Regions from separate parts of the Citrobacter enshiensis genome, predicted to be linked through region 3. Evidence: predicted binding sites of a transcription regulator. Region 3 holds the regulator's gene; each other region holds the start of a gene.
The links. The regulator sigma-54, encoded in region 3, starts transcription at its own class of promoters, with help from an activator protein. The targets are predictions, from matches to a motif close to GTTGGCACANNTTTCGCTNT.
Positions count from the first base shown of each region.

Region 1: the regulator sigma-54 is predicted to act here: its motif matches at 2,126-2,145, upstream of P2W74_RS16255 (amino acid ABC transporter substrate-binding protein).
Region 2: the regulator sigma-54 is predicted to act here: its motif matches at 3,102-3,121, upstream of P2W74_RS09720 (branched-chain amino acid ABC transporter substrate-binding protein).

Region 1 covers NZ_CP119862.1:3,372,650-3,382,456, forward strand. Annotated here, with positions in the region: gene corC (CNNM family magnesium/cobalt transport protein CorC) at 1-501, shown strand, start outside; gene lnt (apolipoprotein N-acyltransferase) at 521-2,059, shown strand; gene P2W74_RS16255 (amino acid ABC transporter substrate-binding protein) at 2,426-3,334, shown strand; gene gltJ (glutamate/aspartate ABC transporter permease GltJ) at 3,493-4,233, shown strand; gene gltK (glutamate/aspartate ABC transporter permease GltK) at 4,233-4,907, shown strand; gene gltL (glutamate/aspartate ABC transporter ATP-binding protein GltL) at 4,907-5,632, shown strand; gene P2W74_RS16275 (molecular chaperone HscC) at 5,857-7,542, shown strand; gene P2W74_RS16280 (J domain-containing protein) at 7,572-9,041, opposite strand; gene P2W74_RS16285 (DUF1266 domain-containing protein) at 9,038-9,736, opposite strand.
Region 2 covers NZ_CP119862.1:1,996,402-2,006,208, reverse strand. Annotated here, with positions in the region: partial or broken gene ftnA (non-heme ferritin) at 1-311, shown strand, start outside; gene P2W74_RS09735 (YecH family metal-binding protein) at 358-597, opposite strand; gene tyrP (tyrosine transporter TyrP) at 827-2,029, shown strand; partial or broken gene P2W74_RS09725 (YecA/YgfB family protein) at 2,096-2,762, opposite strand; gene P2W74_RS09720 (branched-chain amino acid ABC transporter substrate-binding protein) at 3,274-4,347, shown strand; gene P2W74_RS09715 (ABC transporter permease subunit) at 4,458-5,387, shown strand; partial or broken gene livM (high-affinity branched-chain amino acid ABC transporter permease LivM) at 5,393-6,681, shown strand; partial or broken gene P2W74_RS09705 (ABC transporter ATP-binding protein) at 6,678-7,560, shown strand; partial or broken gene P2W74_RS09700 (ABC transporter ATP-binding protein) at 7,557-8,275, shown strand; gene P2W74_RS09695 (mannonate dehydratase) at 8,435-8,830, opposite strand; gene P2W74_RS09690 (mannonate dehydratase) at 8,851-9,498, opposite strand; gene P2W74_RS09685 (MFS transporter) at 9,527-9,807, opposite strand, start outside.
Region 3 covers NZ_CP119862.1:494,417-504,223, reverse strand. Annotated here, with positions in the region: gene P2W74_RS02415 (calcium/sodium antiporter) at 1-28, shown strand, start outside; gene kdsD (arabinose-5-phosphate isomerase KdsD) at 42-1,028, shown strand; gene kdsC (3-deoxy-manno-octulosonate-8-phosphatase KdsC) at 1,048-1,614, shown strand; gene lptC (LPS export ABC transporter periplasmic protein LptC) at 1,611-2,186, shown strand; gene lptA (lipopolysaccharide ABC transporter substrate-binding protein LptA) at 2,155-2,709, shown strand; gene lptB (LPS export ABC transporter ATP-binding protein) at 2,716-3,441, shown strand; gene rpoN (RNA polymerase factor sigma-54) at 3,489-4,922, shown strand; gene hpf (ribosome hibernation promoting factor) at 4,945-5,232, shown strand; gene ptsN (PTS IIA-like nitrogen regulatory protein PtsN) at 5,351-5,842, shown strand; gene rapZ (RNase adapter RapZ) at 5,888-6,742, shown strand; gene npr (PTS phosphocarrier protein NPr) at 6,739-7,011, shown strand; gene yrbL (PhoP regulatory network protein YrbL) at 7,324-7,956, shown strand; gene P2W74_RS02355 (PQQ-dependent sugar dehydrogenase family protein) at 8,067-9,005, opposite strand; gene pgtP (phosphoglycerate transporter PgtP) at 9,012-9,807, opposite strand, start outside.

The sequences.
Region 1 (9,807 bases), 2.0 Mb from region 3:
CGCAGCGATGCCGATGCTTTCAGCATGGAAAAAGTGTTACGCCAGGCAGTTGTCGTACCTGAGAGTAAGCGTGTTGACCGCATGCTGAAGGAGTTTCGCTCTCAGCGTTACCATATGGCGATCGTCATTGACGAATTCGGCGGTGTTTCGGGTCTGGTGACCATTGAAGATATTCTTGAACTGATTGTCGGTGAAATTGAAGACGAGTACGACGAAGAAGACGATATCGACTTCCGTCAACTCAGTCGCCACACCTGGACCATTCGCGCGCTGGCGCCCATTGAAGACTTCAACGACGCCTTCGGCACCAGCTTTAGCGATGAAGAGGTCGACACCATTGGTGGGCTGGTCATGCAGGCGTTTGGTCATCTGCCAGCGCGTGGTGAAACCATCGACATTGATGGTTATCAGTTCAAAGTGGCGATGGCCGATAGCCGTCGTATTATTCAGGTTCATGTCAGAATTCCGGATGACTCACCTCAGCCGAAACTGGACGAATAAAACCAGGATTGGACTTAAAATGGCATTTGCCTCATTGATTGAACGCCAGCGCATTCGCCTGCTGCTGGCGTTATTATTCGGCGTCTGCGGGACGCTGGCCTTTTCTCCGTATGACATCTGGCCTGCCGCGATTGTGTCGCTCATGGGTTTGCAGGCCCTCACCTTAAATCGCCGTCCGCTTCAGTCTGCCGCCGTGGGGTATTTCTGGGGGCTGGGACTCTTCGGCTCCGGCATTAACTGGGTTTACGTTAGCATTGCGCAGTTTGGCGGCATGCCCGGCCCGGTTAACGTCTTTCTCGTGGTGTTGCTGGCCGCTTATCTCTCGCTTTATACAGGGCTTTTTGCCGGCGTATTATCACGCTTGTGGCCAAAGACCACCTGGCTTCGCGTAGCGATTGCCGCCCCGGTAGTCTGGCAAGTAACGGAATTCCTGCGTGGCTGGGTATTAACCGGCTTCCCGTGGCTGCAGTTCGGTTACAGCCAGATTGACGGTCCGCTGAAAGGGCTGGCGCCGGTCATGGGTGTGGAAGCCATTAACTTCCTGTTGATGATGGTCAGCGGTCTGTTGGTCCTCGCCATCGCCACACGTCACTGGCGTCCCTTTGTCGTGGCTGCGGTGCTTTTCGCCCTCCCCTTCCCACTGCGCTATATCCAGTGGTATACCCCTGAGCCGGAAAAGACCATTCAGGTTTCGATGGTGCAGGGCGATATCCCGCAATCGCTGAAGTGGGATGAGAATCAGCTGATCAACACGCTAAAAATCTATCTCGACGCCTCACAGCCTGAGCTTGGAAAATCGCAGTTGATTATCTGGCCGGAGTCCGCGATTCCGGATCTGGAAATTAATCAGCAGCGTTTTCTTGGCATGATGGATGACCTGCTGAAATCGAAAAACAGCACGCTGATTACTGGCATTGTTGATGCGCGTCTGAACAAGAAAAACCGTTACGACACGTACAACACCATCATCACGCTGGGTAAAGACAGTCCGTACAGCTACGACTCAACCAATCGCTACAACAAAAATCACCTTGTCCCGTTTGGCGAGTTTGTGCCGCTGGAATCTATTCTGCGCCCGCTTGCGCCGTTCTTCGACCTGCCGATGTCGTCATTCAGTCGTGGGCCGTATGTGCAGCCGCAACTGCATGCGCACGGCTTCAAACTGACCGCCGCCATTTGCTACGAAATTATTCTCGGAGAACAGGTACGGGACAACTTCCGCCCCGATACCGATTACCTGCTGACCATCTCGAACGATGCCTGGTTTGGTAAATCTATTGGTCCGTGGCAGCACTTCCAGATGGCGCGGATGCGTTCACTGGAGCTGGCGCGTCCGCTGTTGCGCAGTACCAATAACGGCATTACGGCAGTCATTGGACCGCAGGGCGACATCCAGGCGATGATCCCACAGTTTACCCGTCAGGTGTTGACCACCAGCGTCACACCAACGACGGGCCTGACGCCCTACGCCCGCACCGGCAACTGGCCGTTGTGGGTAATCACCGCGTTGTTGGGTTTCGGTGCGGTGATCATGAGTCTGCGCCAGCGTCGTCAATAATCTCCTTCCCCTTTTGCCCGGTGGCGCTTCGCTTACCGGGCCTACAACTTCCCTCCCGTTTTTCACTCTGGCACGTCTATTGCTTTGTTATACAAGATAAATTCGTTTTTGGCCGATTGTGCAACCCGGTCGCACCAATACCGTTCGTTGGTAGCGCCAAAATAGTGCAATGACAAATTATTGTCTCTAAACGGTGCGGCGCACTTCGCAAAAATAAACAATAACGCAGCAATATCTTTACATTAAGCCAGACTAAATGTTAACAAACAGTCATAACACTGCACATTAAAGTTGCAGGTGATAACAACACAGACACTCACAATGGGTATCAATGCGTTTCTGACGCAGACGATAAAGGAGTTGGATATGCAATTACGTAAGCTGGCCACAGCAATGCTGGTGATGGGAATGTCTGCCGGTCTGGCGCATGCAGAAGATGCAGCACCTGCCGCAGGTAGCACGCTGGACAAGATCGCGAAAAATGACGTCATCGTCGTCGGCCATCGCGAATCCTCAGTGCCATTCTCTTATTACGACAACCAGCAGAAAGTGGTGGGTTATTCACAGGATTACTCCAACGCCATCGTTGAAGCCGTGAAGAAAAAACTCAACAAACCTGACCTGCAGGTGAAGCTGATCCCAATCACTTCTCAGAACCGTATTCCGCTACTGCAAAACGGCACATTCGACTTTGAATGTGGCTCCACCACCAACAACCTTGAACGTCAGAAACAGGCGGCTTTCTCCGACACTATTTTCGTCGTCGGTACTCGTCTGCTGGCGAAAAAAGGCGGTGATGTTAAAGACTTCCCGGACCTGAAAGGGAAAGCGGTCGTCGTTACTTCCGGCACAACCTCCGAAGTACTGCTGCATAAACTGAATGAAGAACAAAAAATGGACATGCGCATCATCAGCGCGAAAGACCATGGCGACTCCTTCCGTACCCTGGAAAGCGGTCGTGCGGTTGCCTTTATGATGGATGACGCGCTGCTGGCCGGCGAACGCGCAAAAGCGAAGAAACCGGACAACTGGGAAATCGTCGGTAAGCCGCAATCCCAGGAAGCCTACGGCTGTATGCTGCGTAAAGACGATCCCGAGTTTAAAAAGCTGATGGATGACACCATCGCCAAAGCACAGACCTCAGGTGAAGCGGAGAAATGGTTCGATAAATGGTTTAAAAACCCGATCCCACCAAAGAACCTGAATATGAATTTTGAACTGTCTGAGCAGATGAAAACGCTGTTCAAAGAACCGAATGATAAAGCGCTTAACTAACTAAAATAATGGGAGGTTTTCCCTCCCTCTCGATTGATGCTCAGCACGGACAGACTATATGCCAGGTGGTCGTTCCCCACCTGGCCTGAAAACCGCAAGTCGCTGCGCAACAATCTTCGAGGGTAGCCCTGCTACCCTTTTTTTTCTGGAGTAGATTTATGTCAATAGACTGGAACTGGGGGATTTTTTTACAACAAGCCCCGTTCGGCAACACCACCTATCTCGGCTGGCTCTGGAGCGGCTTTCAGGTCACCGTCGCGTTATCCATTAGCGCCTGGATTATTGCTTTCCTGGTCGGATCTTTATTCGGTATCCTGCGCACCGTTCCTAACCGCTTCCTCTCCAGCCTCGGCACGCTGTATGTAGAACTGTTTCGTAACGTTCCGCTGATTGTTCAATTTTTCACCTGGTATCTGGTGATCCCAGAACTGCTGCCCGAAAATATCGGCATGTGGTTCAAGTCTGAGCTGGACCCCAACATTCAATTCTTTCTCTCGTCCCTGTTTTGTCTGGGATTGTTTACTGCTGCTCGTGTTTGCGAACAGGTTCGTGCCGCTATCCAGTCCCTGCCGCGCGGGCAAAAAAATGCCGCGCTGGCCATGGGCCTGACGTTGCCGCAGGCGTATCGCTATGTTTTGCTGCCGAATGCGTATCGCGTGATTGTGCCGCCAATGACGTCAGAGATGATGAACCTGGTGAAAAACTCGGCCATCGCGTCCACGATTGGTCTGGTGGATATGGCCGCACAGGCGGGCAAACTGCTGGATTACTCCGCTCACGCCTGGGAATCGTTTACCGCCATTACGCTGGCCTATGTGTTGATTAACGCCTTCATCATGCTGGTGATGAATCTGGTGGAACGCAAAATCCGCCTGCCTGGCAATTTGGGAGGCAAATAATGTACGAATTTGACTGGAGTTCCATTGTTCCCTCCCTGCCTTATCTGCTGGCGGGACTGGTCATTACCCTGAAAATTACCGTCACCGCCGTTGTCATCGGGATTGTCTGGGGAACCCTTCTCGCGGTGATGCGACTCTCCAGCTTTGCGCCTGTTGCCTGGTTTGCCAAAGCCTACGTCAACGTATTCCGCTCCATCCCGCTGGTGATGGTACTGCTGTGGTTTTACCTGATTGTACCGGGGCTACTACAGGATGTGCTTGGACTCTCGCCAAAGGCCGATATTCGGTTGATTTCAGCGATGGTCGCGTTTTCCATGTTTGAAGCAGCATATTACTCAGAAATTATCCGTGCCGGTATCCAGAGTATTTCACGCGGTCAGTCCAGCGCGGCGCTGGCATTAGGAATGACACACTGGCAGTCAATGAAACTGATCATACTGCCGCAGGCGTTTCGCGCGATGGTGCCGTTGCTGCTCACCCAGGGCATTGTGCTATTCCAGGATACCTCGCTGGTCTACGTATTGAGTCTGGCGGACTTCTTCCGTACCGCCTCCACGATTGGCGAACGCGACGGTACACAGGTCGAAATGATTCTGTTCGCGGGTGCCGTCTATTTTGTTATTAGCCTGAGCGCGTCGTTGTTGGTCACCTATCTGAAGAAAAGGACAGTTTAATGATTACCCTGAAAAATGTTTCTAAATGGTATGGTCACTTTCAGGTGCTGACCGACTGCTCCACAGAAGTGCAAAAAGGGGAAGTGGTGGTCGTGTGCGGCCCTTCGGGTTCCGGCAAATCGACGCTTATCAAAACGGTGAACGGGCTGGAGCCTGTTCAACAGGGGGAAATTACCGTCGACGGCACCGTCGTTAACGATAAAAAAACGGATTTGGCGAAACTACGCTCTCGTGTAGGGATGGTTTTCCAGCACTTTGAACTGTTCCCGCACCTGTCCATCATTGAAAACCTGACGCTGGCGCAAGTGAAAGTCCTGAAGCGCGAGAAAGAACCGGCTCGCAAAAAGGCGCTGAAACTGCTTGAACGTGTGGGTCTTTCTGCGCATGCCGATAAGTTTCCGGCGCAGCTTTCCGGGGGCCAGCAGCAGCGTGTGGCGATCGCCCGTGCCTTGTGTATGGATCCCATCGCGATGTTGTTTGATGAGCCGACTTCCGCCCTCGATCCGGAAATGATCAATGAAGTGCTGGATGTCATGGTGGAGCTGGCGCATGAAGGCATGACCATGATGGTGGTGACTCACGAGATGGGCTTTGCACGGAAAGTGGCCAATCGGGTCATTTTTATGGATGAAGGCAAAATCGTCGAAGACTCGGAAAAAGAGGCCTTCTTTGCCAACCCGAAATCAGAACGCGCCAAAGATTTCCTCGCCAAAATCCTGCATTAATCTTGCTGGCGCGCACGCCATAGTGCGCGCCATTTCATGCTTTTCTGCACATAGTCCCGAATACCTTACTGCTCAGCGTTCCCCATGTTATATAAAAAACCGTACAAACCACCAGGAATGGGTAAGTTTGCAAAATGCTTAATCAAATGTCTTGATTGAGATCACCGCAATAAAATAGGGTGGCTTTATTCTGTTATTCTCATTTCCGACAAGTTAAAAATGCAATGGATAATGCAAATCTCGCTATTGGTATCGATTTGGGTACTACCAACAGTTTAATTGCCGTCTGGCAAGAAGGTCGCGCAAAATTAATCCCTAATAAATTTGGTGAATATTTAACGCCATCCATAATTAGTATCGATGAAAATAAACATATTTTGGTAGGTAAACCGGCGAAATCCCGACGCATCTCTCATCCGGATAAAACCGCCGCATTATTTAAACGGTCGATGGGCAGCAATATATCCTGGAAACTGGGTGATGAGTCATTTAATGCCCCGGAATTGTCCTCTTTAGTTTTGCGGTCGTTAAAAGAAGATGCGGAAGAGTACCTTCATCAGCCTGTAAATGATGTAGTGATTTCCGTTCCCGCCTACTTCAGCGACGAGCAACGTAAACATACCCGCCTGGCGGCGGAGTTGGCTGGGTTGAATGCGGTGCGTTTAATCAATGAACCGACCGCCGCCGCGATGGCTTATGGCCTGCACACGCAGCAAAATACCCGTTCGCTGGTTTTCGACCTTGGCGGCGGCACCTTCGACGTGACGGTACTTGAATACGCTACTCCGGTCATCGAAGTACATGCATCCGCAGGCGACAACTATCTGGGCGGCGAAGACTTTACCACTATGCTGGTTGATGCGGCTCTGAAACACTGGGAGCTCAACAAATCAACCCTGCCCGAAGCCGCGCTTGCTGAACTGTATTCCATGGCCGAAACCGCAAAATGCGACGGCGATATGCCACTGAAGCTGTCATGGTGCCCCGTTCACGATCGCGAGTTGATGACGTGCGAATTTTACGAAGATGAGCTGGAAGACCTGTGGCTGCCGCTGCTTAATCGTCTGCGCGTACCGATTGAACAGGCGCTAAGAGACGCACGACTGAAGCCGAGTCAGATAGACAGTCTGGTGCTCGTCGGCGGCGCCTCGCAAATGCCGTTGGTGCATCGCATCGCCGTTCGCCTTTTCGGCAAATTGCCCTATCAAAATTATGACCCCAGTACCATTGTCGCACTCGGCGCTGCCATTCAGGCCGCCTGCCGGTTACGCAGTGAAGATGTCGAAGAGGTCATTCTTACCGATATTTGCCCTTATTCATTAGGCATTGAGGTCTGCCAACAAGGCGTCTCGGGGATCTTCTCACCGATCATTGAGCGTAATACCACGGTCCCGGTTTCAAAGGTCGAGACCTACTCCACCATGCACCCTGACCAGGACTCTATTCAGGTTAATGTTTATCAGGGCGAAAATCATAAAGTTAAAAATAATATACTGGTGGAGTCGTTCGATGTGCCATTGGAAAAAACCGGTGCCTATCAGTCGATAGACATTCGCTTTAGCTACGATATCAATGGGCTGCTGGAAGTTGATATCCTGCTGGAAGACGGGAAAACGGAGTCGAGAGTAATCAACCATAGCCCGGCGTTACTGACTCAGCAGCAAATCGACGCCAGTCGGGCGCGCTTGCAAGAATTGAAAATTTATCCGCGGGATATGTTGGCCAACCGGACGTTTAAGGCGCAACTGGAAGAAAGATGGTCACGCGCGCTGAGTGAAGAGCGGGAGTGGCTCGGTAAAATCATTACCGATTTCGATGCCGCTCTGCTCTCCAACGATCAAGAGCGTGTTGATAACGTTCGCCACCGGGCCTGTGAATATCTGGGTATTGAAGAACCGAAAGCGCCGTAACGGGCGCTTTCGGTCGTCAGAAGCGTGCGCTAGAAAAAATGGAAGAATCGGTTTAAGGCGCCGACAATTAGCGCAATGAAGCCGATGATTTTTAGTACTTTCATTGTGTTACTGGTTGGTACATCAGGGGCCGTTTTTTCAACTTCAGGCGGTGCGTTTTTCGCCTCCTGAAGCTCTTCCTCAAGGTCTTTCTTGTCACGAAGATCGCCCTGTTTCAGAGGGATTTTAGCAAGTAATGAGCGAGTGACCAGCGCTTCCAGCGGACAAGCCTCATCGGCTTCCAGACGCATAAGCAAGCGATAAAACGCTTTTTGTTTCGGAAACGCTTCGAGGACAACTTGTTCAGCCGTCCGGTAGAGATCGAGTAACGGCGTTTCCGGTTCGCCCTGCTCCTTCAGCATCGTCTTCGACCACGACATGGCTTTCCGTTTGTAGAGCAGCGACTCGACAAACGAGCGGCCCAATGACGACAGCCGACCGCTGTGCAAAATCTCCGCCCACAATAGACGCGTCCGCGCGCTTTCGCCGGGAACATACTTCAGCGACATTCCTTCAGCATCGACCAGGCTACGAGCTTCAATCACCAGTACCAACAGCGGGAAATAATCGGGGCGATACTGGCGACACCAGTGCAACAGCAGATCGTCAGCGTGTGTCGAGGGCCAGGTCTGCCAGAAGGCGCAGAGATCGGGCAGTAAGCTCTCTCCTTCCTGGAGGCACAATCGCTGGACACAAAGGCAATAGTGCGCATCCTCATTTTCTGGTTCAGCATCCCGCCATTCATAGGCAACCTTTAATAATTCTTCTCCTCCGCATCGCAATACACTGTGCCAACGCAACAGTTTACGATGTAGTTGTTTGTCATCAGGGATAACCCAGGTTCCGTGAATTTGATGCAGAAATGTCATTAAATATTCGGAATGATAATGCCAGATACGTTCAAGTTCGAAGAAATAGCTGATGGTTTGGTTTTGCGCAGCGTTTGACCATTCAGCAATACTAAGGAGATCAAAACAGTCACCCAACTTTACGGCTTCCAGAAATGCTTCCTGATGCTCTTCGTCTATCACGTCGTTTTTCTGTGAAGGCTGCCAGTTTAATCGCTCGGCTAATAAAGAGAGGCAATTGAACGAAATATGGCGCGTATTCATCGCTATCTCGCAAAGCGGCCAGCGCAACTTGTCGATCTCGTCCATCGGACACAAATTTAGCTGTTGAATAAATCGCTGCCAGGCAGAGGGTTGAAAACGATCGCGGTCTGACGCCACCAGGGCCCGAAATGCGGTAAGAATGTCATGCTCATCCTCAACATCGACCACAATATCATCGTCAGGTTGTTGCGCCTGGCGCTGCGCGTCTTCATAGGCCTGACGAAGCTGTTTAAAGCCTTGCGGATCACTTTCAGGATGAAACGACGGTAACAGTGCGAGATAAGCCTGGCGGATTACATCTATTTGCGTCGTGGCTTCAACGCCGAGGATTTGCCAACAGGTTTTCATAGGTCGCTCACTCCTTTAAGCGTTTCAGGGCACTCCGGCTCTGTGACTAAAGGTCTCCAGGGTAATGTGATATAAAAACGCTCCCCACTGGACACCAGTTCATCGAACATTCGCCCACCTGAACGATCATAGCTATAACGAACCAACGTATCGCGTAGACTTTCACTGTCAGAGGATTGCCAGTACAAGCGCCCGAGGGAGTATGCGGCGAAATACTGCATCCAGCCATTATAAAAATGACCGGCCCTCGCATAGATTCGTGACTGTAACCACAGGCTCTCTTCTTCCGTTAACCATTTATTCAGTACCCCCATCCGGCACAAAAAACCCATCCGCACGTAATCCCAGGCCTTAATTCCCGCCTCGCCACAGCACATAGCTGTTTCGGCAACGAAGCGGGCGTAGATATGCCCACGGTCACCCATTTTGGTCATCGATTCACGCCATTCACGAGGCGTTAAATGAAACCAGGCGGAATAAAGCCCTGCCAGACCTTCCGCATGACCATCATCGGTCATTCGGTAAATGGTTTGAATTAACTCTTCACGATCCTCAATACCCCATGAATCAGAGAGATCGACATGATCTATTCCGGTATACATTGCAGGCGAAGAGTGCGAAGGTTCATTGCCGCTATACAGCACCTCCATTGGCGCAGAAAGTGCAAAAAGTAAATATTGTTCGTCCTTATCCATAAATAATCCCTGTCAGTCATTTATTTCGCTAAATATACACTCCGTTGATCGCACTGAAGCAACGCTCACGA
Region 2 (9,807 bases), 1.5 Mb from region 3:
TACCGGTAGTCTGCCGCGGATTAATACCGTCGCTTCTCCTTTCAGCTGAATATACATCACTGGATGAACTGTTCCGTGTTACGTACGAACACGAGCAATTGATCACCCAGAAAATTAACGAACTGGCTCACGCGGCGATGACCAACCAGGATTATCCGACCTTTAACTTCCTGCCGTGGTACGTGGCTGAACAGCATGAAGAAGAGAAGTTATTTAAATCGGTCATTGATAAGTTGACGCTGGCAGGTAAAAGCGGTGAAGGTCTTTACTTCATCGACAAAGAACTGTCGACCCTGGATACGCAGAATTAATTTCGCTCCGGTGAAGCGGGTTTTCTGCCCACTTCACCGGACTCTTTTAATGACGGCAGATTTTGCTTTCGTGCGTCGTAAAACCGTCATCCTTCGCAATAAATTTCCCCTTCGCCGCCAGAAATGCCACCAGTTCAGCCGCCGTCATCTCTGCTGCTGAACAGGTGTGAAAACGCGCCTGCGCGCCAAACCGCTTAACGATCGCCGCCTCAAGACTGGCATGTGTGTATTGCTCGCCTGATGCAATCATCATGTTAAGCACGTCGTGGCCGTGAATCGAATCCATACATCCTCCTCAATAAAGCGCCTAGCCTAAAATGAAGCGGGGTATTCTGCTTTGCGCTAACGCAGGTTTACATCCTTTGGCCACTGGCATGATGCGGGTCCTCCCACACCCATAAAAAAATGTAAATAAAACTTCACACTCATTGTAACGCCGATTTGACGAAAATCGCGTAATGCCTTACCCTGCGCCGCAGATACCACTATTGATTATCTCTGGGACAGAGGAAAGCGTGAAGAATAGAACTCTGGGAAGTGTTTTTATCGTGGCGGGAACCACAATCGGTGCAGGTATGCTGGCCATGCCGCTGGCGGCAGCGGGTGTGGGTTTCAGCGTCACGCTGGCGTTATTGATTGGGCTGTGGGCGCTGATGTGTTACACCGCGCTGTTACTTCTCGAAGTGTATCAACATGTTCCGGCAGATACGGGGCTGGGTACGCTGGCAAAACGGTATCTGGGACGCTACGGTCAGTGGGTGACCGGGTTTAGCATGATGTTTTTAATGTATGCCCTGACAGCGGCCTACATTAGCGGCGCCGGTGAGTTGCTCGCCTCCAGTATCAACGACTGGACTGGCACAGAAATGTCGCCAGCCGCTGGCGTACTGCTGTTCACCTTTGTTGCCGGTGGCGTGGTCTGCGTTGGAACGTCGCTTGTCGATCTGTTCAACCGTTTTCTGTTCAGCGCCAAAATTATCTTCCTGGTGGTGATGCTGGCGCTGCTGATGCCGCATATCCACAAAGTCAATCTTCTCACCCTGCCGCTGCAACAAGGGCTGGCATGGTCCGCCATTCCGGTGATTTTTACCTCGTTTGGTTTTCACGGTAGCGTGCCCAGCATTGTCAGCTATATGGACGGCAATATTCGCAAATTGCGCTGGGTGTTTATCACCGGCAGCGCAATCCCGCTGATCGCCTATATCTTCTGGCAGCTCGCGACCCTCGGTAGTATCGACTCCTCAACATTTATGGGGCTGCTGGCCGATCACGCCGGATTAAACGGTCTGCTTCAGGCATTAAGGGAAGTGGTTGCCTCACCTCACGTTGAGCTGGCGGTACACCTGTTCGCCGATCTGGCACTGGCGACCTCGTTCCTCGGCGTTGCGCTGGGATTATTTGATTACCTGGCGGATCTGTTCCAGCGTCGCAATACCGCTGGCGGACGCCTGCAAACTGGCGCGATTACCTTTTTGCCGCCGCTGGCGTTTGCCCTCTTCTATCCGCGCGGATTTGTCATGGCGCTGGGTTATGCCGGTGTAGCGCTGGCGGTACTGGCGTTGCTGATCCCTTCTTTGCTGACATGGCAAAGCCGAAAGCATAATCCTCAGGCGGGATACCGCGTGAAGGGAGGCTCAGTGGCGTTAGGTCTGGTGTTTCTTTGCGGGATTGTGGTGATCGGGGTTCAGTTCTCTATCGCGGCGGGACTGCTGCCCTGAACCAGGTTGAATGCAGAAGATGGCGCTTAAACTGCGGTTTAAGCGCCGTCTGAGCTTAACGTACTATCAGTGCAGACAGCACTGCTTATACTTTTTGCCGCTGCCGCAAGGACAGGGATCGTTACGCCCTGGTTTGGCTTCCACTTTCACAGGTACCTGCGGCAGAATTTCTTGCGGATGCGCCATCCACCAGGCATGAAGATCCAGCGCCGCCATCCGGATAGCCTCTACGCTTTCTTCAAATGCCTCTGGCGTCATCTTCTCTACCACGGCAAAGTTCTCTTCCGTACCGTGCAACGCAATCGCCTCCAGCGCCGGTTTCAGCGAATCGGGCAACGCTGACCAGTCAGAAAGCGCCACTCCGCGCATATAACCAAAACACCACTCTTCGACAATCGTCAGCTCATGGCCTTCAATTTCACGCAGGCCAAATAAAGGTTCAAACTGCTCCGGAAACTCGTTCAGTCTGTCGGCGGTATCAGCCATATGCTGGAACGCAAGATTCATAAAGCGCGTCATCTCTTTTTCCGATGACCAGCGCGGCACATATTGCGGTCCTCCCCATACTGCCACCAGCCACTGCTCCGGCTCAATCTCACGTGGAGAACTGAGTAACCGCCGTCAGCAGACCATCCAGCTCTGACACATCCAGAATCGCGTGTTCGGTGTTGTACTTCGTCAGTACATCATCCAGCCACTCCAGTTCGCTTTCGTTCAATGGTCCCGTGTTCATAACGCTAATCCTCAGTGAAATACGCTTGCCTGGGCTCATCTTACAGGGTAGACGGGGATTATTCTAAACAAAACGGGGAGTTCAGAAGCCCGGCCTTCCTGAGCCTTGCGCATCGTTCAAGTGATCCTCTCCGCATTTTTGCACCGACAAGGTGCGCAGCCTGACTTTTCTGCAGCTATGTTTAAGATTCTGGACGGTTTGGATACCACGCATCCCAGTCTGCCACGTGAAGGCAACCTCCTCCTTAGATAACGATTGACACTGACCTGATGAAATTGCGACGTCGTATTTCACATCGCACTGCTACGTCTGTCAGATAACAATGTCGATATTTATCAACCTGGCGGAGTTTTTGCTTAAAAAATGACAGCCGTACGCGGCCCGCTTGATAACGCAATAAATGACGAAGTTTATGATTTTCCCCGCGCCTCCCGGCGCCTGGTATTGAACAGTACTGAGGAATATCCAAATGTCTATTAAAATGATTAAGTTACCTCTGCAGATTGCCGTTATGGGTTGTTTAAGTACCGCATTTTATGCGCAGGCAGATATCACGATTGGCGTGGCCGGGCCGTTTACCGGTCCCAATGCCACGTATGGAGCGCAATACTGGAAAGGGGCATCGCAGGCGGCAGCGGATATCAATGCGGCAGGCGGTATTAAAGGTGAGAAAATTGTGCTGGTGCAGGGCGACGACGCCTGTGAGCCGAAGCAGGCCGTCGCGGTGGCAAACCGCCTGGTCGATGAATCCAAAGTCTCTGCCGTGGTCGGTCATTTCTGTTCTTCCTCCACCATGCCAGCGTCCGAAGTCTATGATGAAGCCGGAGTATTGACGATAACCCCGGGGTCAACCAACCCACTGATTACCGAACGCGGAATGAAAGGCATGCTTCGCATGTGTGGTCGTGACGATCAGCAAGGCGTCACGGCGGCAAACTACATGCTGGACGTCCTGAAAGCGAAAAAGATCGCCGTCATTCACGACAAAGATACCTACGGTCAGGGCTTAGCCGACGCAACGAAAGCCGCACTGCAAAAACGGGGCACCAAAGAAGTCCTGTATGAGGGACTGTCGCGCGGTGAAAAAGATTTCAATGCCCTGGTGACCAAAATCGGCGCGCTGAAGCCGGACGTTGTCTATTTTGGCGGTTGCCATCCGGAAGCGGGTCCGTTGGTGCGTCAAATGCGCGAGCAAGGAGTACAGGCTAAATTCTTCTCCGGCGACTGTGTGGTGACGGAGGAGATGGTGACGGCTGCCGGTGGCGCGCAGTATACCAATGGTGTGTTAATGACCTTTGGTAAAGATCCTCGCACCATTGCGGAAGGCAAAGCGGTCATTGAGAAATTCCGCGCCAGCGGTTTTGAACCGGAAGGCTACACCCTGTATGCCTATGCCTCAATTCAGGCCATTGCTGCCGCCTACGGCGCCGCAGGAAAAGACAACGCCAAAGCGGGCGAATGGCTGAAATCACACTCCGTTGACACGGTGATGGGCCCCAAATCCTGGGATGAGAAAGGCGATCTGAAAGTGTCTGATTATGTGGTTTACCAGTGGGATGACAAAGGTAAATATCACCAACTCTAATACCGTCAGGTCGGTTCTGACTTCTCGCTCCCCTCTCGGGTGAGGCATTGCAACCCTGAAGGCAACCGGATTGTGCGAGCCGGTTGCCTTACCACTGGCGGGAATTTCAAATGGATGCTTTCTTCTTACAACAGATGATCAACGGTCTGACGTTGGGAGCGGTGTATGGCCTGATTGCCATCGGTTACACCATGGTCTACGGCATCATCGGCATGATCAATTTCGCGCATGGCGAAGTTTACATGATCTCCGCGTACCTCTGTGCTATTGGCCTGGGCCTGCTCTCCTACTTTGGCATTCACTCTTTCCCTCTGCTGATTTTTGGCACCCTGATCTTCACTATCGTGATAACGGGGGTCTACGGCTGGGTCATCGAACGTATTGCCTATCGCCCCCTGCGAAATTCAACCCGTCTGGCGCCACTCATCTCTGCCATCGGTATGTCACTCATTTTGCAAAACTATGTGCAAATCAGTCAGGGGCCCAACCAGCAAGGCATCCCGACGCTGATGAGCGGCGTGCTGCGTTTCAATGTCGGCGACGGAATGGTGCAAATCACCTGGACCAAAATCTTTATTCTGCTGGCGGCGTTTGTCGGTATGGCGGTCCTGACCTGGGTTATCCAGTACACGCGACTGGGACGAATTTGTCGCGCGACGCAGCAGGACAGGCGCATGGCCTCCATTCTGGGCATTAACACTGACCGGGTTATCTCGCTGGTGTTTGTGATGGGCGCGTCGATGGCGGGGCTGGCGGGCGTTCTGGTGACCATGAACTACGGTACGTTTGACTTTTATGCTGGCTTTATCATCGGCATCAAGGCGTTTACCGCCGCGGTACTGGGCGGGATCGGTTCACTTCCCGGCGCCATGCTCGGCGGCATGCTGCTTGGTGTCGCAGAGGCGCAATTCGCCGGGCTCGTTAACTCCGATTATAAGGACGTGTTCTCCTTTGCATTATTGGTGGTCATCCTGATCTTCCGCCCGCAGGGGCTGTTGGGACGTCCCAATGGTCGTGAAGGTGGTAGGGCAAAACGATGACAGAGATGACAGAGGCCGTCGTGAAATCAGAAATTGATATTAAAAAATGCCTGGTCGACACCGTATTAGCCGGACTGTGCGCGCTGATTGTGTTTGGCCCCATCGTGGGGGTGGTTTTAAAAGGCTACAGTTTCACGCTTGCCCCGACCCGCGTGGCATGGCTGGTTGCCGTGGTCATGGCAGGACGCTTTCTCGTCAGCCTGGCGCTGCAAACTCAGATCGGGCAGAAGTTTGCCAGCCGGTTTGAAGGCGCTGACGACGGTGTGTACGTCCGCCCGGTGGGTTACGCCTCCCGCATGCGCTGGGTAATTCCTGGCTTGATGCTGCTGGCTATCGCCTTCCCCTTTGTGGCGACCAAGTATCTGCTGACGGTGGCGATTCTGGGGCTGATCTACGTGCTGCTGGGACTGGGCCTGAACATTGTGGTCGGGCTCGCCGGATTACTGGATTTGGGTTACGTGGCCTTTTACGCCATTGGCGCTTATGGGCTGGCGCTGGGATATCAGTATCTGGGGCTCGGTTTTTGGGTCATGTTGCCCATTGGCGCTGCTATGGCGGCGCTGGCTGGCGCGCTACTGGGGTTTCCGGTATTGCGAATGCACGGGGATTATCTGGCGATTGTGACGCTGGGATTTGGTGAAATTATCCGTCTGATCCTGAACAACTGGCTGAGTTTTAACCCGGTGGGCCAATGGAGTGTCCGTGCCTGCCCCCACGCTTTTTGGTCCTTGAGTTTGGCCGGCGGGCGAAGGACGGCGGCGTGCCGTTTCATGAGTTTTTCGGTCTGACGTACAACCCTAACCTGAAGTTTATTTTTATCTACACGGTCCTGGTTCTGGTGGTGTTGCTGGTGCTGTTCATCAACATCGCTTAACCAAAATGCCCATTGGCCGGGCCTGGGAAGCGCTTCGCGAAGATGAGGTTGCCTGCCGCTCACTGGGCTTAAACCATGTATTAGTCAAACTTTCCGCCTTTATGATGGGGGCTTCGACGGCCGGGATTGCCGGTGTCTTTTTCGCGACTTATCAAGGGTTTGTTAATCCGACTTCGTTTACCTTCTTCGAGTCTGCGCTCATTCTTGCCATCGTACGTACTCGGCGGGATGGGCTCCACGCTCGGTGTGGTGCTGGCGGCCTTTGTTCTGACCGTCGCCCCCGAGTTACTCCGGGATTTTGCCGAATACCGGGTACTGCTGTTTGGCGTCTTAATGGTGTTAATGATGATTTGGCGTCCCCGTGGGCTGGTCCGCACCAGCCGCGCCGGTTTCGCTATTCGCAAAGGGGTCGCGCCATGACTGACAGCATTTTACGTGTTGAAAATCTGATGATGCACTTTGGCGGGATAAAAGCGCTCAACGATGTCAATCTGGAGGTTACCCGGGGTTCAATCACGGCGTTGATTGGTCCAAACGGTGCCGGTAAGACCACGGTGTTCAAACTGCCTGACCGGATTTTAATCAGGCTTCGGCGGGGGCGATTGTGTTTAATAACCCGCGCCAAAACCACCGATGTGATTCAGGTGTAAGGGCAAAAAATCCACGCCACTGATTTTTTCAATCCTGGCCGTCTGGCCTCACGCATCTACTACAAAATGTTCGGCGGCACACATCTGGTCAACCGTGCCGGACTGGCGCGAACCTTCCAGAACATCCGCCTGTTTCGCGAAATGTCGGTGATCGAAAATCTGATGGTGGCCCAGCATATGCAGGCGAACCGCAACCTGATTGCCGGAATATTTAACACACCGGCGTATCAAAAAGCCGAAAATCAGGGCGCTCACGACCGCGCCCTTTTACTGGCTGGAGGTGGTGAACCTTGTGGATTGTGCAAACCGCCTGGCCGGGACCCTCTCCTATGGCCAACAGCGCAGGCTGGAAATTGCTCGCGCCATGTGCACGGGACCGGAGATGATTTGTCTCGACGAACCGGCAGCCGGACTCAACCCGGTGGAAACCGAGGCGCTCAGCAGCATTGTGCGCGTCCTGCGTGAACGGCATGGCGTTACCGTGTTGTTGATCGAGCATGATATGAGCATGGTCATGGAGATTTCCGATCACGTTATCGTGCTTGATCATGGCGATGTGATTGCCCGGGGGGCGCCCGCGGAGATCCAGCACAACGTCAGCGTGATCGCCGCCTATCTGGGGACAGATGAAGAGGAGCTTGCCGGATGAGTCAGCCATTGCTGGAGTTTCGCCATGTGGACGTTTTTTATGGCCCGATTCAGGCGCTGAAAGCGATTTCGCTAACGGTAAATGAAGGAGAAACCGTCTCGTTGATTGGCGCCAACGGTGCCCGGAAAATCGACCTTGCTGATGTCCATTTTTGGGCAACCACGCATCGCGCGCGGGCAGATTTTTTACCGTAATGACGATATCAGCCACAAATCCACCCACTTTATCGCCACTAATGGGATTGCTCAGGTCCCGGAAGGACGGGCGAATCTTCCCGGACATGACGGTCGAAGAAAATATCCTGATGGGGAGTATTCCTATCGGCGACCGTTACCATAAAGAGGATAAAGAACGGATGTATCACCTCTTTCCCATCCTTGAGGAGCGGCGCAATCAGCGCGCCATGACGCTCTCGGGAGGCGAGCAACAGATGCTGGCTATTGCCCGCGCACTGATGAGTCGCCCCAAATTACTGCTGTTGGATGAACCGAGTCTGGGATTAGCGCCGCTGGTGGTGAAACAAATTTTCCAGACGCTGCGCGAGTTAACACGGGCCGGGATGACGCTTTTTTTAGTCGAACAAAACGCCAACCACGCGCTTAAACTTTCGGATCGCGCGTATGTGATGGTCAATGGCGAAATTCGCCTTAGCGGCAGCGGTCAGGAACTGTTGGTCGATCCCGAAGTGCGAAAAGCGTATCTGGGCGGTGCATAGAGATTTCGAAGCTAAATAACAATAGCCGCTGTAAAAAGCGGCTATTTTTTATTAAAAAAGGTCTGACTGTACGACGCCTAAAAATTCATGTTTCCACGGTTTTGTGTTGAATGTCAGTCATCCCCTCTTATCGACATTTTATTCTTTACGCAAAGGTCATCATAAAACTTGCATTAAGGCTTTCATGTATCCCATTGCGTAGGCCATTCCTGAATGCCATGGCGCAGGACAGGTCATTTGTGGCGAATGATCCGGAATTAATACGCCATCAAAGTTATTTTCTTTCAGTATCCGTAATACCTTCGCCATATCAATGTCCCCTTCGTCGATAAAGGTTTCGTGATAGTGAGGAACTTTCCCTTTTACGTTACGGAAATGCATATACGCAATAGAGTCCTGACGAGAATACTGTTCTACCGCCTCGTAGACATCGCCCTCTGACATTTCGGCAATGGTGCCCAGACAAAACTCAAGCGCATTAGAGGAGCTGGGAACCAGATCCAGCAAGTCTTGATAGAGATGCGGTTGGTTAACCAGTCTCGGTTGTCCACGCACGAATTCAAGCGGCGGATTCGTCAGGATGCGCGGGCCAGTCTCACACCGGCTTCTTCTGCCACCGGCACAATCTCTTTCAGGAACGCTTCCAGCCGTTGCCAGAGTTGCTCTTTAGTCACCGGTGCTCTTATACCCTCAGCATCTTCATCCACCACCATATTCCACGCCATACTGGCCGGTAACGGACTTTCGGTTTGTTCGTTTACGCCGTTTAAGCCGACCGTTTTGGCTCCGCCGCGCGCCTTATTTTCCTGAATTCTTCCGGCGACGCCCGCCAGACTAAAGTTATAACCAAAAACAGGGATACCCGCAGCACCGACATTACGGATGATCTGTTTCACCGTCTCGATTTGTTCTGCTTTCCGGGGACCGTCAAATAAGATGTCATCCCAGTGGCAAGGGTCGAAATTTTCAATAGCAAAAAAGGTTAAATCGTATTTCGCCATTCTGGCGCGAATATCTAACAATTCTTCTGTTGTCCAGACATCTGCCTGCGCCGTACCCCAACCGCCGGTATCACCAACCGGCTGATCGCTACGGGAAAAACGCGCATTCTGATGAAAATAATCAACCATATGAACGACAATATGCGTCGCACCACATTGTCTGGCAAAGGCGAAATGCTCGTCATCCAGCATGTGGCGGTACAGTCCAAAGCCTAATTTCATGTTCTGAATCTCCGGTGGAAAGAAATTATCATTCTTGTCTGATTACATCGGCAACATTTTCGCGCTGCATCGGAATGGGTTTAACAAAGACAGCCACGGCAAGTGCGCCAAGTACGGCAATACCCCCAGCAATAAAGAACGCCGCATTATAAGCCCCTGTCCATTGAATAATGTAACCCGTCACAATAGGTCCTAATATTCCGGCAATATTCGCTGTTGCATGAACCATACCTCCTACTGCGCCCATATTTTGGCGTGCGACGGTATCTTGCAAAATAGCCCAATACGTTGTTGCGGATAAATAGAGGA
Region 3 (9,807 bases):
CTGGATATCGCCACTTCTCGTTGGGTAACTGGAAACGGATTATGTCTCACTTAGAGTTGCAACCGGGTTTTGACTTTCAGCTAGCAGGCAAAGAAGTCCTGGAAATTGAACGTGAAGGCCTGGCCGAGTTAGGCCAGTACATCAACCAGAACTTCACCCTTGCGTGTGAAAAAATGTTCTGGTGCTCGGGCAAAGTCGTCGTGATGGGGATGGGCAAATCAGGCCACATTGGGCGCAAAATGGCGGCAACATTTGCCAGCACTGGCACGCCGTCATTTTTTGTTCATCCTGGTGAAGCAGCCCACGGCGATCTCGGCATGGTGTCGCCGCAGGATGTGGTTATTGCCATTTCAAACTCCGGCGAATCGAGTGAGATCACGGCGTTGATTCCCGTACTCAAGCGCCTGCATGTCCCGCTCATCTGTATTACCAGCCGACCAGAAAGCAGCATGGCACGTGCCGCAGATGTGCATCTGTGTGTTAAAGTGCCCCGGGAAGCCTGCCCTCTGGGTCTGGCGCCAACCAGCAGCACCACTGCCACATTGGTGATGGGGGACGCGCTTGCCGTCGCCTTACTAAAAGCCCGCGGATTCACCGCAGAAGACTTCGCGTTATCCCATCCGGGTGGGGCACTTGGACGTAAACTTTTGCTACGCGTTAACGATATCATGCATACGGGTGACGAAATCCCGCATGTGAAAAAGAACGCCAGCCTGCGTGATGCGCTGTTGGAAATCACGCGTAAGAATCTTGGGATGACCGTCATTTGCGATGACGATATGAAGATTAACGGTATCTTCACGGATGGTGATTTACGCCGCGTCTTTGATATGGGCGGTGATGTTCGCCAGTTAGGGATTGCCGATGTTATGACGCCTGGGGGCATTCGCGTACGTCCAGGTATTCTCGCCGTTGATGCTCTGAATTTGATGCAATCCCGCCATATTACCTCGGTGTTGGTTGCCGATGGCGACCAGTTACTCGGTGTGTTACATATGCATGATCTCCTGCGTGCAGGCGTAGTGTAGAAACTCAAGGATAATAAAAATGAGTAAAGCAGGTGCGTCGCTTGCGACCTGTTATGGACCCGTCAGCACCCAGGTCATCGCCAGGGCGGAAAACATCCGTCTTCTCATCCTCGATGTGGATGGCGTACTGTCTGACGGTCTGATTTATATGGGCAATAACGGTGAAGAGCTGAAGGCCTTCAACGTCCGTGATGGCTACGGTATTCGTTGCGCACTCACTTCCGGTATTGAGGTTGCCATTATTACCGGACGAAAAGCTAAACTTGTAGAAGATCGCTGTGCCACACTTGGGATCACGCATCTTTATCAGGGTCAGTCAGACAAGCTGGTCGCGTTTGCCGATCTGCTGAATAAACTGGGCGTGGCGTCAGAAAACGTCGCCTATGTCGGCGATGATCTTATCGACTGGCCGGTGATGGAAAAAGTGGGGCTGAGCGTTGCCGTGGCGGACGCTCACCCATTGTTGATTCCACGTGCCGATTACGTGACACGCATTGACGGAGGTCGCGGCGCCGTGCGGGAAGTTTGCGATTTATTACTGTTGGCACAGGGCAAACTGGATGAGGCCAAAGGGCAATCGATATGAGTAAAACCAGACGTTGGGTTATCATTGTGCTGTCGTTGGCCATTCTGGTGCTTATCGGTATCAATCTGGTCGATAAAGACGATGCGCCCCAGGTTGTCGTGAATAACAGCGACCCAACTTATAAAAGTGAGCATACGGATACCGTCGTATACAGTCCTGAAGGGGCGCTGAACTATCGCCTCATCGCTCAACATGTTGAATACTATTCAGATCAGGCGGTTTCGTGGTTTACCCGACCCGTGTTAACCACCTTTGATAAGGATAAAATCCCGACATGGTCGATTAAGGCCGACAAAGCCAAGTTGACCGATGACCGGATGCTGTATCTCTACGGCCACGTTGAAGTCAACGCGTTGGTGCCTGACTCTCAACTACGCAGAATTACGACCGATAACGCGAAGATCAATCTGGTAACGCAGGATGTTACCTCTGACGATCTCGTGACGTTATACGGAACAACATTTAACTCCAGCGGACTGAAAATGCGCGGCAACTTACGCAGCAAGAACGCCGAGCTGATTGAAAAGGTTAGAACCTCCTATGAAATTCCAAAAAAACAAACTCAGCCTTAATCTTGTGCTTGCCAGCTCACTTCTGGCCGCCAGCATTCCTGCGTTCGCCGTCACGGGCGATACCGAGCAGCCGATTCATATTGAATCGGACCAGCAGTCCCTGGACATGCAGGGCAATGTCGTCACCTTCACCGGTAACGTCATTGTCACCCAGGGCACCATCAAAATTAATGCTGATAAAGTGGTCGTTACCCGTCCGGGCGGTGAAGATGGCAAAGAAGTGATTGATGGCTTCGGCAACCCTGCCACCTTCTATCAGATGCAGGACAACGGTAAGCCGGTTAAAGGCCACGCCTCGAAAATGCATTATGAGCTGGCGAAAGATTTCGTCATCCTCACCGGAAACGCCTACCTGGAGCAGCTCGACAGCAACATTACCGGCGACAAAATCACCTATCTGGTGAAAGAGCAAAAAATGCAGGCCTTTAGTGAAAAAGGCAAACGTGTGACCACGGTTCTGGTTCCGTCGCAGCTGCAAGACAAAAACAAAGGCCAGGCCCCGGCACAGAAGAAGGGTAACTAATTCGTTATGGCAACATTAACTGCAAAGAATCTTGCAAAGGCCTATAAGGGCCGCCGGGTGGTGGAAGATGTCAGTCTGACCGTCAACTCCGGGGAAATCGTGGGTCTTCTCGGCCCAAACGGTGCGGGTAAAACCACGACCTTTTATATGGTTGTGGGCATCGTGCCGCGTGATGCAGGCAACATCATTATTGATGACGAAGATATCAGCCTGCTGCCGCTGCATGCGCGTGCGCGCCGCGGTATCGGGTATCTGCCGCAGGAAGCCTCCATTTTCCGTCGCCTGAGTGTATTTGATAACCTGATGGCGGTGTTGCAAATCCGTGACGATCTGTCGAGCGAACAGCGCGACGACAGAGCCAATGAGCTGATGGAAGAATTTCATATCGAGCACCTGCGTGACAGCCTGGGCCAGTCGCTCTCCGGCGGTGAACGCCGTCGTGTGGAAATCGCCCGTGCGCTGGCGGCCAACCCTAAATTTATCCTGCTGGATGAACCTTTTGCGGGTGTTGACCCCATTTCCGTTATCGATATTAAACGCATCATTGAGCATCTGCGCGACAGCGGGCTCGGCGTATTGATCACCGACCATAACGTCCGTGAAACGCTGGCGGTCTGCGAACGCGCTTATATCGTGAGTCAGGGACACCTAATCGCACACGGTACGCCGACAGAAATCCTGCAAGATGAGCACGTTAAACGTGTATACCTTGGGGAAGACTTCAGACTCTGATAGGGTAGAAGATTGCGACGTCATAGCGGGAGAGAATCACTCTGAACATGAAGCAAGGTTTGCAACTCAGGCTCAGCCAACAACTGGCCATGACGCCTCAACTACAACAGGCTATCCGTCTGTTGCAGTTGTCCACGCTGGAACTTCAGCAAGAACTTCAGCAAGCGCTGGAAAGTAATCCACTGCTCGAGCAAACCGATCTTCACGAAGAAATCGACACCCAGGAAACTCAGGACAGCGAAACCCTGGACACCGCAGACGCACTCGAACAAAAAGAGATGCCGGAAGAGCTGCCGCTTGATGCCAGTTGGGATGAAATCTACACCGCAGGAACGCCGTCCGGCACCAGCGGCGACTATATCGACGATGAGCTGCCGGTCTATCAGGGTGAAACCACGCAGTCGCTACAGGATTACCTGATGTGGCAGGTGGAACTTACGCCGTTCTCGGACACTGACCGGGCGATCGCTACGTCGATCGTCGATGCGGTAGACGAAACCGGCTATCTCACCGTCTCGCTGGATGACATCCTCGAGAGCATGGGTGACGAAGAGATTGACCTTGATGAAGTTGAAGCCGTGCTTAAACGCATTCAGCGTTTTGATCCTGTCGGCGTGGCAGCAAAAGATCTTCGCGACTGTTTGCTGATCCAACTCTCGCAATTCGACACCGCGACGCCCTGGCTGCAAGAGGCTCGCCTGATCATCAGCGATCACCTTGATCTGCTGGCCAATCACGATTTTCGCTCATTGATGCGCGTCACTCGCCTGAAGGAAGAGGTGCTCAAAGAAGCGGTCAATCTTATTCAGTCGCTCGATCCCAGACCCGGACAGTCGATCCAGACAGGCGAGCCTGAATACGTGATCCCTGATGTGCTGGTCCGTAAACATAACGATCGCTGGACGGTGGAACTGAACAGCGACAGCATTCCTCGTTTGCAGATCAATCAGCACTATGCCGCCATGTGCAATGGCGCGCGTAACGACGCGGACAGCCAGTTTATCCGTAGCAATCTTCAGGATGCGAAGTGGTTAATCAAAAGTCTGGAAAGCCGTAACGATACATTGCTGCGCGTCAGCCGCTGTATCGTTGAGCAGCAACAAGCCTTTTTTGAGCAAGGCGAAGAGTTTATGAAACCGATGGTGCTGGCGGATATCGCCCAGGCCGTCGAAATGCATGAGTCGACAATTTCCCGAGTGACGACGCAAAAGTATCTGCACAGTCCGCGCGGAATTTTTGAACTGAAATATTTCTTTTCCAGCCACGTCAATACCGAAGGCGGCGGCGAAGCCTCGTCCACGGCGATACGAGCGCTGGTGAAGAAGTTAATTGCTGCGGAAAACCCCGCGAAACCACTGAGCGACAGCAAGTTAACCTCTATGCTGTCAGAACAAGGTATCATGGTAGCGCGCCGTACCGTTGCGAAGTACCGAGAGTCTTTATCCATTCCGCCGTCTAACCAGCGCAAACAACTGGTTTGACCCAACCGATAAGGAAGACACTATGCAGCTCAACATCACTGGAAATAACGTCGAAATTACTGAAGCTTTGCGTGAGTTTATTTCAAGCAAGTTCGCTAAGCTTGAACAGTATTTTGACCGGATTAATCAGGTCTACATTGTGTTGAAAGTGGAGAAAGTGACCCACACCTCGGATGCGACACTGCATGTGAACGGCGGCGAGATTCATGCCAGTGCCGAAGGTCAGGATATGTATGCCGCTATTGACGGATTGATTGATAAACTGGCCCGGCAATTAACGAAACATAAAGATAAACTGAAACAACACTAATTGTCCGGGCAGTTAACGGGTGCAGGACGGCCTGTTGTGAAGCACAACAGGCCATTTGTACAGTTAGCGCTCCGAATCTGACCCGTCAGTTGGATGGGGCAGGTTCTTAGGTGAAATTATGATAAATAACGATTCGACTCTACAACTGAGCAGTGTACTTAACCAGGAATGTACGCGCAGTGGCGTCCACTGCCAAAGCAAAAAACGCGCGCTGGAAATCATCAGCGAACTGGCGGCAAAACAGCTCAGCCTGCCCTCTCAGGTGGTGTTTGAAGCCATTCTGACGCGTGAGAAAATGGGCAGTACAGGGATTGGTAACGGCATTGCAATCCCGCACGGGAAGCTGGAAGAAGATACGTTACGCGCTGTCGGCGTGTTCGTACAACTCGAAACGCCTATTGCTTTCGACGCTATAGATAATCAGCCTGTCGATCTGCTTTTCGCCCTGCTTGTTCCCGCCGACCAAACCAAAACGCATTTGCATACGCTATCTCTGGTGGCGAAACGTCTGGCGGATAAAACTATCTGCCGCCGCCTGCGTTCAGCCCAAAGTGACGAAGAACTTTATAAAATCATCACTGACACCGAAGGTGGACAGGATGAAGCATAACAACCCAATGGCATCCCTTTTTGTCGTTGTGAGGAGAAACGGTACATGGTACTGATGATCGTCAGCGGTCGTTCAGGGTCAGGTAAGTCTGTCGCCCTGCGAGCGCTGGAAGATATGGGTTTTTACTGCGTGGATAACCTTCCCGTAGTGCTGTTGCCCGATCTGGCCCGAACACTGGCCGATCGCCAGATTTCTGCGGCCGTCAGCATCGATGTGCGCAACATGCCGGAATCGCCGGAGATTTTCGAGCAGGCAATGAATAACCTGCCGGATGCCTTCTCCCCTCAGTTGTTGTTTCTCGATGCCGATCGCAACACGCTGATTCGCCGTTACAGCGACACGCGCCGCCTGCACCCGCTGTCCAGCAAGAATCTGTCGCTGGAAAGCGCCATTGATGAAGAAAGTGATTTGCTGGAACCCTTGCGTTCCCGTGCAGATCTGATCGTTGATACGTCCGAAATGTCCGTGCATGAACTGGCAGAGATGTTGCGAACTCGCCTGCTGGGTAAACGTGAACGCGAACTGACGATGGTCTTCGAGTCTTTCGGCTTCAAGCACGGTATTCCGATTGATGCGGATTATGTGTTCGATGTGCGCTTCCTGCCTAACCCGCACTGGGACCCGAAACTGCGCCCAATGACGGGCCTGGATAAGCCGGTCGCCGCATTCCTCGACAGGCACACAGAAGTACACAATTTTATTTATCAGACTCGCAGCTATCTTGAGCTATGGTTACCGATGCTGGAGACAAACAACCGCAGCTACCTCACCGTAGCCATTGGTTGTACTGGCGGGAAACACCGTTCGGTGTATATTGCAGAGCAGCTGGCAGACTACTTCCGTTCTCGCGGCAAGAACGTACAGTCACGCCATCGTACGCTGGAAAAACGCAAAACATGACCGTGAAGCAAACTGTTGAAGTCACGAATAAGCTGGGTATGCACGCCCGGCCAGCAATGAAACTCTTTGAATTAATGCAGGGTTTTGAAGCTGAAGTATTGTTACGCAATGATGAAGGGACTGAGGCTGAAGCAAACAGCGTGATTGCGCTACTGATGCTGGACTCAGCCAAAGGGCGCCAAATCGAAATCGAAGCCACCGGCCCCCAGGAAGTGGAAGCGTTGGCGGCTGTCATCGCGTTGTTCAATTCAGGGTTCGACGAAGACTAAGCGGCGTTCCTCTGCTATAGCGTCATATCCCCCGAGAAACACCGTCCAGCCCGGCATGCGTAAGCTTACCGGGCTGGATTGCCTGTATACACGCTGATACTGTGCTTCGCCATTCGGCAAACCCGCGATGTTCACCTCCTCCGCGGTGCCAAATCCCCCCTGCCTACTGTTACACTCAGACATCACTTGTACATTTAGTGCGCTTTTCTGCCCTGTAACAATATTAAGAAAACCTTAAGACCGATCGTTTAGGATTCATTTAAGTTGGAAGGTCATACTGGATTTATGTCAGAAAACATTTCCAGAGATCTCATGATACGTTTATCCCAACAGATCCCCCTGGGCACCGGAAGACATCGTAAATGTTATGCGCATCCGGATGATGCCCAGCGTTGTATTAAGATCGTCTACCACAATGGGGATGGCGGCGACAAGGAAACCCGACGCGAGCTGAAATACTACGCGCACCTGTCACGCCACCTGAAAGACTGGAGCGGTATTCCGCGCTATTACGGGACGGTGGAAACCGATTGTGGCACAGGTTACGTCTACGATGTCATCGCCGACTTTGACGGCAAACCGTCCGTCACGTTGACGGAGTTTGCTGCCCAGTGCCGCTATGAAGAAGACACCGTGGTCTTGCGTCAACTCCTGAAGAAACTCAAACGCTACTTGCGTGACAACCGCATTGTCACCATGACCCTGAAGCCGCAGAATATTCTGTGTCATCGCATCAGCGAATCAGAGGTGATCCCGGTAATTTGCGACAATATAGGAGAGAGTACGCTTATCCCCCTGGCGACCTGGTCAAAGTGGTTTTGTGAGCGTAAACAAGAAAGATTGTGGGAACGGTTTATTGCCCAACCTGCACTCGCGGTAGCGCTGAAGAAAGACGCGCCGTCGAAAGACAGAAGCACGCTGGCCCTGTCTTCCCGCGAAGCGTAACTCAGCCAAACGCCGGTTAAGCCAGGTTCGAACTTGAATGTTAACGGGCTAACCTAATCGGCATGGGTTTGCCATAATATCGGCAAACCCATGCACTATTTCTCAATCCATCACTTCATCGCGTCTACGGACTTCACTAACGCTTGCGGTTTTAGCAACTCCGTGGGAATGCTGGGTATTTTACTTACGATCACTTCTTTGCTGTTGCGGGTGATACCATAAATAATCCGATCTGGTGAGCTACGATCCCAGGCCCAGGCCTGCCCTTCAAATGGCACGTTGATGGTAGCCACATACTCCAGTATTGAACCGGTTTCCGGCAACCGCAAAACATAGAGTTCTTTGGCATCGTGACCCGTGACGTATAGCAGGCCGTCAGGACCCCAACCGCCGCCGGAACTACTCTTCGGCGCCATTTTTGCCAAAACGTTCGATGGAAAAGCCCAACTCTCCAGTACGCGACCTTCGTTATCAAATTTGACCAGCGCCGTATAGTTATGATCTTTTCCAGCCTCGGTTCCTTTTTCGTCATAGTTGGCGAATCCGGCCCACCAGTAACCGCGATAAGGAAAGACCCAGGTTACTGAACCGTAGTTGAATCCCATAAAACCAAAGCTGTGATTGCCAACGTGAGACATATCATGGGTACTAAACATTTCCATTGAGCTTAACACCGGCCTGCTGGAATAGTTGGAGTGTGAACAATATAAAACGTTGTCCTGCGCGTAACAGGAGTTGAAGTGTTTGATATTATCGCCTTCCTTCCCATGCCATACAGAAAGGGGTTTACTACCGCCTTTTTTCGGGTATTTGGCGATAGTTTTGTCGTCAATGGCGTAAATATAGCTGGCATCTACTGCAACGCCCTGACGCGCCTCCTCAATGGGAAAACGTGATAACTCTGTCGCATTCAACGCATGATCTTCCGCCGATGCGAAAGATGCGGATAGCAGGACCAACGAAAAAAGACCGATCTTCTTCAGCATCATTATTCCCTCTTGAATAAAGATAAAAGAAATAGCGAGGTTTACGTATTGAGCAAACCTCATTAAGGGTTAGTTTCTCTCGGCCTGAAGGCCCTTAAGGTCGCTGCTCTCATCTCCATTCTGGCGCTGACGTTCCAGCTCCAGAGCACCAAAGTGCGTTAGAAAACAAAAAATGATGCAACATATGACGCCGACAAGCAGCAGGTAAAAACCCCCATCCCAACCCACGTGATCAACCATGACGCCAAACAGACTCGTTCCCAACGACGCGCCAAGGATATAACTCATGAAGCCACGCAAGCCGACGGCGGAACCGACAGCGAAACCAGGAACAATTTCCATCGTCTGCACTGATGCCAGGAACTGTGGTACATAAATCAGACAACCGACACAGGCGGCGAAAATAGTAATGCTCAGCAAAGAGTCACTCTTCCAGTAACCCAGCAGGCAGAAAAAAATTAAAACCATGCTGATGATAGCGGGCGGCATACGACGACCACGGAACAGCTTATCGCTCAACCAACCCGCCAACAGAGTGGTAGGGATCGCGGCCCATTCAAAAATCAGAAATGCAGTACTCATTTCCGCTTTGGTGAAATGCTTAACGCTTAATAGGTAAATCGGTAACCAGCTGATAATACCGAAACGAACCATATAAACGAAAACATCGACAAAGGAAACAAACCAGGCATTTTTGTTTTTAAGCACGTAAGTGCAAAAAATCTGCCATGAACTCATATCTTCAGGTGCACGATCATCTTTTGCCTTGACGGTGACATCATTCGGAACAATAGTGCTCAAAGGTGGTAACCCTTCACTAACTGGAGAACCTTTCCCTGATATCAATACAACCGCCGCCATCACA